DNA from 2 places in the Mycobacterium sp. 20KCMC460 genome. Region 2 is predicted to be linked to the other one. Evidence: riboswitches for the same ligand, from Rfam matches in the RefSeq annotation. Region 2 holds a riboswitch; the other holds the start of a gene.
The links. Region 2 has a riboswitch for magnesium ahead of MKCMC460_RS20070 (PE family protein). Riboswitches for the same ligand answer to the same signal wherever they lie in the genome.

Region 1 (4,206 bases), 1.5 Mb from region 2:
CGGAATCGGAGTGCCCCAGTACCGGTTTCGCGAGATCGACCAGTCGCGGGCCCCTTGCAGCCACTTGCCGAACTGGCCGTCCTTGACGTGCTCGGGATACCAGGTGATCTGCTGGTTGAGCTCCACCATCCGGTCGCGGAACTGGGTCACCCGCACGAACCAGGACGACACCGCCCGGTAGATCAGCGGGTTTCGGCAGCGCCAGCAGTGCGGGTAGGGGTGCTCGTAGGTTTCGTGGCACAGCAGCACCGCGCCGTTCACCGCGACCGGGCCGCTGCCGTTCTTCAGGTCCCGGATGATGTGCGGGTTGGCGTCGAAGACGTGCTGCCCCTGGTAGTCGGGCACCGACGCGTCGAAGCGGCCCTTGGCGTCCACCGGGGTGACCGCGATGATTCCGGCCGCGTCGCCCGCCGCCATGTCGTCCTCGCCGTAGGCCGGCGCCAGATGCACCAGCCCGGTGCCGTCCTCGGTGGTGACGAAGTCGGCCGGCAGGACCCGAAAAGCGTTGGGCGCGTCCATGAAATACGGGAACGGCGGCAGGTACCGGGCGCCCACCAGTTCCGCGCCCCGGTAGGTGCCCAGCACCGAGGGATCTTCGCCGAGTTCGCGGGCGTAGGCGCCCAGGCGCGCCTCGGCCAGCACGAAGCGCCGATCCCCCACCGCGACATGCACATACGTCACGTCCGGGTGCACGGCTACAGCCAGGTTGGACGGCAGCGTCCACGGGGTGGTCGTCCAGATCAACAGGTAAGCGCCGTCCAGATCACCACCGCTCACCTTGAACCCGACCGTCAGGGCCGGGTCCTGGCGGCTCTGGTAGACGTCGTCGTCCATGCGCAGTTCGTGGTTGGACAACGGGGTTTCGTCGCGCCAGCAGTACGGCAACACCCGGTAGCCCTCGTAGGCCAGACCCTTGTCCCACAGCTGCTTGAACGCCCAGATCACCGACTCCATGTAGGGCAGGTCGAGTGTCTTGTAGTCGTTGTCGAAGTCGACCCAGCGCGCCTGCCGGGTGACGTACTGCTGCCACTCGTCGGTGTAACGCAGCACCGAGGCGCGGCAGGCGTCGTTGAACGCGGCGATTCCCATCGAGTCGATCTGAGACTTGTCGGTGATGCCGAGTTGGCGCTCCACCTCCAGTTCGGCGGGCAAACCGTGGGTGTCCCAACCGAATCGGCGTTCCACCTTGTTGCCGCGCATGGTGCGATACCGCGGCACGATGTCCTTGACGTAGCCGGTCAGCAGATGCCCGTAGTGCGGCAGGCCGTTGGCGAACGGGGGCCCGTCGTAGAAGACGTACTCGGGGGCGCCGTCGCGGTTGGCGATGCTGGCGCGGAAGGTGTCGTCGTGGAACCAGTAGTCGAGGACCTCGAGCTCGAGCGCCGGAAAGTCGGGCGATCCGGCGGCCAGCTTCGGGTAGTTCTCGGTCATCGTGCGTCGCTCCCGTGGTGCCCTGTTGCTTCAGGCACGGGGACGACGGATGCGCTGGTGCGCGAACGCCGCGGTACCACCCCGCTTGCCACGCAAACCGCGTGACCGCTCGTGACGGCTGTGACGGGCCTACCCGTTCGGTTCTACTGGGCCGGATCGGCTGTTCTTCCGAAGGCTCCCCGGTGATGGCCGGATCTGCGCCAATTGTCTAAGTCTAAAGGACTCCAAGGGGCTAACCCGCCGCAGGACCAGGCCTGCAGTCGGTTAACCCCTTGGAGTCCCGGGTAGCGCACTGTCCATGGCGTTACGCCTGGACCTCGAGCACGCCGATGCGCCACAGCGCGGCGTACATGTGCCGCAGCGGGATGCTGAGCAGCCGGGCGGCACCGTCGATCAGCGGGTCGCTGCCGGCGGCGGCAGCGACCGCCTCGGCGCGGCGCGCCGTCTTGGTGGCCGGGGCCGCGGGAACGTCGCGCACGACGCGCAGCTTGGGAGCACTGGGGAAGGTAACGACTTCGTCGTACAGCGCAGCGGTCATGATCGCCTCCTCGGGTGGGAAATCACACGTTGACAGGGGGAGCTTGAAACTTTCTTGGGAAGTCCCGTCCCGCAACGGTTCCGATTCGGCTGGCTTAACCGAGAGCTCTTAAGTCAGAGCGTTTTGCCGGAGACCGGTCAGGGACGAAACAGAGCCCGGATATCGGCCCGGACTACCACTGGAACTCATTCGTCCCTCACCTCCTCTCGGTCGCCGCGCACGCGGGTAACGCGTAATCTGCGCGCACACAGGAGGACAGAATCCGGCGACTGCCGGAAATCCGCACCCCTCTCGTCAGAGCTTTGGCACTACCCGACGTGTCCGGTAATCCGGAAGCCACCTGGGCTCAACCCTTAAGCCGGGAGGAGCTGTCCTGACCCGGGGCGTCTTTCGACGTTCGGGGTCAGTGGCCTGTGTTCGGTGTAGCCGCCTCACCTAACGAGGTGCTTGCCTGACCGATGATGCACCACGGAGCGGGCTGGGTCAACGCGCCGTACCCCTGTTTTGGGATCTTTATGGTTCCGCTACGCACACAGCCGGCGCTCGCCCCACTTCCGGGGCTGTGACCTGCGGAAATGCGGATGTGTTCGATGTCACAATTTGATGTGAGTTCGCTATGTCAGGCCGTCGAGTCGCCCGATGGTGTCGATGTACTCCTCGACCATGTCGAGCACGACTGCCCGCGTCGGCCGCACCCGGTCCAGCGACCCGACCACCTGCCCGACGAAATAGGTCGCCAGCTCCCGGGCTTTGGCGCCGGGCTGGTTGGCGGCCTGGTTGATCCGCTGTTGCGAGTCGGTGACCAGGGCGGTCTGCAGCGGCATGCCCAGCGGGTCGGGGGTGTCGGGCCGCGCCCATTCGTCGGTCCAGGCGGTGCGCAGCATGCGCGCCGGCTTGCCGGTCAGCGATCGCGACCGCACGGTGTCCGACGACGTGGCGGCCAGGAACTTGTCCCTGACCACCGGCACCGTCTCGGCTTCCTCGGTGGTCAGCCACACCGACCCGCACCACACGCCTTCGGCACCCAGCGCCAGCGCAGCCGCGATCTGCCGGCCCCGGGCGATCCCGCCGGCGGCCAGCACCGGCGTCGGCGCCACCGCGTCGACCACCTCCGGGACCAGCACCATGGTGGACACCTCGCCAGTGTGCCCGCCGGCCTCGGTGCCCTGGGCGACGATGAGGTCCACCCCGGCCGCGGCGTGCCGCTGCGCATGCTTGGTGGTCCCGGCCAGGGCGGCCACCAGCACGTCGTGGCTGTGCGCGCGCTCCACCAGATCGTGCGGCGGCGGGCCCAGCGCGCTGGCGATCAGCCGGATGTTGTGGCCGAAGGCCACTTCCAGCAACGGTTCGTAGCCTTTGGGCGAAATGTTGAGGCCGCCGCGGATGGCCTCTTCGTCCTCGGCGTGGGGCGCGACGCCGTAGCGGCTCATCAGCTCGTCGAGGAACGCGCGATGCTCTTCGGGCAGCAGTTCCTGGGCTTGCCGCGCGTTGATGCCGCCGGTGTCGGCGCCAACGTACTTGGGCGGCAACAGCAGATCGACGCCGTAGGGCTTGCCGCCGGTCTCCTGCTCGATCCAGGACAGTTCGCTCTCCAAGCGTTTGGGGCTGTGGGCGACAGCGCCGAGCACCCCGAACCCGCCGGCGTTGGTCACCGCGGCGACCACGTCGCGGCAGTGCGAGAAGGCGCAGATGGGAAACTCGACGCCGAGCATTTCGGCAACTCTGGTTCGCATATCGGCGACGCTACGCCCTCACACCCGGCCCCCTTGCGCCGAGCGTCACCCCTCCCCTTTGCGCCGAGCGTCACCCCTTCCCTTTGCGCCGAGCGTCACCCCTCCCCTTTGCGCCGAGCGTCACGTTGGAGTGACGCCCGACGCCCAACGCTGCGCCAGCGTGACGCTCGGCGAAAGAAAAACGCTCGGCGAAAGAAAACGCTCGGCGAAGAAAAAACGCTCGGCGGAAGAAACGCGATCAGACCACTGAGGGCCCCACCCCGTCGGGCGGCCAGCTGTCCACCCCGTCCTCCAGCGGCACCCGCAGGCTGCGCAGCATCGACGCCACCATCCGCCATGCCCCGATCGCGGTCACCAGTTCAATCAAAACCGTTCTGTCACTGCCTAATTCACCACTGCCTAATTCGCGCTCGCACGCCGCCCAGCTCGCATCGCTGAGCACACCGTCGCGCACTACGTCGTCGGTGGCGGCGAGCACCGCACGCTCGGCGGCACCGAACCCGT
Region 2 (4,206 bases):
GGCAATTCGGCACCGGCTGTCTGTGCCATCGCGGTTCCAGCCGCCTCCGCGGCGGTTCCGGCGCCGAGGCCGGGCGGGTTGGTCAGATAGCTGAAGGCGGTGACGCTGTCGATCATGGATGTCGGATTCGTCAGCCCGCTGGTGGTGAATCCATTCGAGATGTTGGCCACCGAGGCGTTGTTGAGGAAGCTTCCCACCAGCGACCCGTCGCTTCCGTCCAGGAAGTTGAGCACCCCGGCGAGACCGGTGGTGGACGTGTTGGTGTTGGGAGCCAGTCCGAGCCACTCGGCCAGGCCGGACACCGTGTCGGCCGACGTGCTCGACGCGGTCGAGCTACTGGTTGCCTGCGCAACCGCGTTCGTCTGGCTGGTGAGGCCATCGGTGGTCGTGGTGGACTGCGGCGAGGTGAACGGTGTCAGTTGTGTCGCCGCATTCGCCGCAGCTGCGTAGCCGTTCATCGCCGCGGCGTCTTGGGCCCACATCTCGGCGTACTGGGCCTCGGTGGTCGCGATCGCCGCGGTGTTCTGCCCGAAAAGGTTCGTAGCCATGAGGTTTGACAATTGGGCACGGTTGGCTGTGATCGCAGCCAGCGGTACCGTCATAGCAAACGCCGTCTCGTAGGCGGCCGCGGCGGCAGTAGCCTGGCTACCTGCCTGTTCGGCCTGAACGGCGGTGGTGCTCAGCCACTCGATGAAGGGCCCTACCGCGGCCGCCATCAGCGTCGAGGACGGGCCGATCCAGCCATCATCGGTCAGGGTCGCGATCACCGAGCCGTATGAGGCTGCAGCGGAGCGCATTTCAGCGGCCATTGTGTTCCACGACGAACTCGCGCCCAGCATCGATGCCGACCCGGGACCCGCGTACATGCGTGCTGAATTGATTTCCGGCGGTAGTGCCGCAAAGTCGATCATGACGGTCTCCTGACGTCTCGTTATCCGGCGGCCGGTGGACGTGGCATCACGACCGGTCGGAAACCGTATTTGGGTATGGCGCGACGAGCCCGCCGGCCGGCGCCCACCAGCGGCCCGGGATAGGCTCCCGGTCCGCCCGCGCCGCCTGCACTCGACCCGATGTCGCCGAGACCGGTTGCCGGCAAAGCGGTTCCGGCAGGTGAGACGTTGGCCGCCGACGTCCAGCCGGACGGCACCGACAGGTTGCCCACCAAGCGGGCGTGGCCCATGCCGGCGGCGGCACCCATGCCCAGTTCCGGCGAGACGAGCGTCGCCGACTTCAACTCCGCCAGGTGCGGAGCCACTTCGGCAATTCCGGAGTCGACGCAAGCCTGCGGGTAGAACCCCGCGATGGTTTGCAGCAGGAACTCCGGGTTGAACGGTCCGCCCGCGATCGCACCGTTGAGGAGGCCGGTACTGGCGAAGTTCCCGCCCAGGAAGGTGCCCACTGCCGAGTTGTCCGAGCCGTTCAGCAGGCCGGTGAGATACGACGCGACTGATCCGACGGACGTTGCCTGACCCGTACTCGACGTGGCCGAGGAAACCACTGACTGTGCCGTGCCCGCCGGCGTCTGGGCTGCTTGGGCGACGGCGTCGGCTTGCTGCGACGTACCGTCGGGCGTGCTGGTGGACTGCGGCGCGGTGAACGGCGCTAACAACGACGCGACATCGGATGCGGTGGCGTAACCGTTCATGGTGGCGGCGTCTTGAGCCCACATCTCCGCGTACTGTGCTTCGGCGGCAGCGATGGCCGGCGTGTTCTGTCCGAAGACGTTGGTAGCCACCAGCATCGCGAGCTCGGTGCGGTTGGCCGCGACGGCCACCGGCGGCACAGTGGTGGCGAATGCGGTCTCGTAAGCGGTCGCTGCCGCGGCGGCTTGGCTACCGGCCTGCTCGGCCTGGGTCGCCGTGGTGCTGAGCCAGTCTACGTACGGCAGGGCCGCCGCCAGCATCGACACCGACGTGGGACCGAACCAACCGACGCTGGTGAGCTCGTCGACCACCGAGCCGTAGGAGGCCGCCGCGGAACGCATTTCAGCGGCGATAGTGCTCCATGCCGAGGCTGCGGCCAGCATCGGCCCGGACCCGGGGCCGGAATAGATTCTGGCCGAATTGATTTCCGGCGGCAACGCCGCGAAGTCGTACATTTGTCCCCCTCATATGCTTCAGCGAGCCGCTGCCGCGTTGGCCGATTCGGTGGCTGCATACGATCCGGCGCTGGTCTGCAACGTGGACACGAACAGCTGATGCATCGCTGCGGCCTGCGCGCTCATCGACTGAAAAGTCTGCGCGTGGGTGGCGAATTTGGCTGCCGTCAACAGCGACACCTCATCGGCTGCGGCGGGTACCACCCCGGTCATCGGGGTCGCCGTGGCGGCGTGCTGGGCTTCCAGCGCCGAGCCGATCTGCTGCAGACGACTGGCGGCGGCGGCCAACGACTCCGGCCGTGCAGTGACAAAGGCCATTGGATTTCTCCTAACGAAATTTAGTGCAATAGAACAGATCTGAAGTGCTTCGGGGTCGATCAATCCAGGTGTGTAACGAATGCAACTCCACTCAAGTGAGCGGCGCGCGTAGCCGGCGCGTCAGATTGCCAAAGGGCAGGCGACATCGAGCTTTTCCGCGCACGCCGACACAGTCCGTCGACGCACCGGCGTGCGGAAGAATCCCTCGGGGCCAGCCGATTACGAGTGTGGGAAGAACCGAGATGGGCGAAGGAAGGTGGTCGCCGGTCTCGGATACGGACTATCGTCGGGACTCATTCCGCCTCACCTCCTCACGGCCGCGGCATGCGGGGATGCCATATCTTGCACGACGGGGAGATGCTCCCAGGCCCGAAAAGCCCAGGTGCGGCACCCCTCTCGTCAGAGCTTTGGCACCACACGGCGTATCCGACTGGTCGAGCCGGAAGCCACTTGGGCTCAACCCTTAAGCCGGGAAGAGCTGTCCTGACCCGGGGCGTCTTTCGACGTTCGAGGTCAGTGGCCTGTGTCCGTGCAGACGCCTCACCTAGCGAGGTGCTTGCGTAGGCCATGGTGGCACTGTCCGGTTGGCGAGTCAAGCGAGCGGCATCGAAGGCCGCCAGAGTTCACCGGGTGGACACCTTCGCGGATCGAGGGCTTCGGCGGCGGTCTGAGGCTTTCCGATTGTGGCGCTTCGGGATTGACTTCGGTGTCTCGATGCGGCGGGTCGGCGCCGGCTGCCTTTGTTGCGGAAAGAGTGCCAAACTGCTGTGAATGTTCTGGCAGTCAGCTGCCTGTCATGCTCGGCTTCCGGACCTTGCTCCCAACCCGGGGCCGTTTCGGTCGTAAAGCCCGGTAACGCAGAAACTTTCGGGACGACGGGGGAAGCTGCAGCCGCATGATCCGCAACGTGCCACCGATCAGGATCGTCGCCAGCGGCAGCTCACCCAGCGTGGCAGCAAGCACCGCGATCAGCCGGTCGGTGTCCTCGGCGGTCATGACGTCGAACCAGGCGTCGCAGATCAGCAGAACCCCGGTGGTGAACGCGAAAAGTGTCAGTAGCTGATGGCGGATGAAGCCGGTCACGGCGGTTGCGACCATGAAGGCCAGCAGCAGGATGTCGAAGCCCACCCACGTCGTCCCCCAGTTACGGGCCGCGTAGTTCTGCGGCAGGGTGAATGCGAGATAGGTGATCCACGGGATCAGCGCCGCGGCCGCGCTGACCGCCAGCCAGGAGCGGATCCGCCGAATTTTGATCGACCGCCACGACCTGATCATCTGAGACACCCCCAGCGTTCACTGTCGTGCTACCTCGACCACCAGTCGCATGCTGAATCTAGCTGATACACAGGGTATTTACGCTGTGGGATGTCTGACAGGTCGGCGTGAATCCGGGTTGGCGGGCTGGTGCCGGCTCGGGATACCCGGCGGGCAGGGGATTGTTCACGGATCGACCGGAGACAGCAAGAGGCACGTCGCGTTGGGCGACGCTTCCAGGCACATTGCGCGACGAACAGCTCGGCCCCGATAGGGTCAAGTGGTGTTGCGGGTCGGGTGTGCATACTCGGTTGACTCGAGGAGAATGGCCCGGTGGACGATCGGTCGGCAAACCAGGGGCCGCCTCAGGAGGCTTATGGCCGGGTCACCAATGCAGAGCGTTACCGGGTTCTGCACGACATCGCGCGGGCCCTGCTGGATGACCTGGAGCGGCGTTTCGAGGTGGCCCGCGAGGTGAGCACGGAGGCCGATCAGCACAGCGCTTCAGCAGTGCCCGTCGTTCGACTGGTGCCGGC

Region 1: it holds a riboswitch for magnesium, as region 2 does, so the genes downstream of both, MKCMC460_RS13370 (Rv1535 family protein) here and MKCMC460_RS20070 (PE family protein) in region 2, are expected to answer to the same signal.

What each region holds. Positions count from the first base shown of each region.
Region 1 is NZ_AP025524.1:2,854,384-2,858,589, reverse strand. Features, by position in the region: gene ileS (isoleucine--tRNA ligase) at 1-1,431, opposite strand, end outside; gene MKCMC460_RS13370 (Rv1535 family protein) at 1,736-1,969, opposite strand; M-box (ykoK) riboswitch at 2,249-2,419, opposite strand; gene MKCMC460_RS13365 (nitronate monooxygenase family protein) at 2,584-3,702, opposite strand; gene MKCMC460_RS13360 (carboxymuconolactone decarboxylase family protein) at 3,941-4,206, opposite strand, start outside.
Region 2 is NZ_AP025524.1:4,349,459-4,353,664, reverse strand. Features, by position in the region: partial or broken gene MKCMC460_RS31560 (PPE family protein) at 1-911, opposite strand, end outside; gene MKCMC460_RS20075 (PPE family protein) at 932-2,098, opposite strand; gene MKCMC460_RS20070 (PE family protein) at 2,117-2,416, opposite strand; M-box (ykoK) riboswitch at 2,801-2,975, opposite strand; gene MKCMC460_RS20065 (hypothetical protein) at 3,200-3,691, opposite strand; gene MKCMC460_RS20060 (DUF6226 family protein) at 4,004-4,206, shown strand, end outside.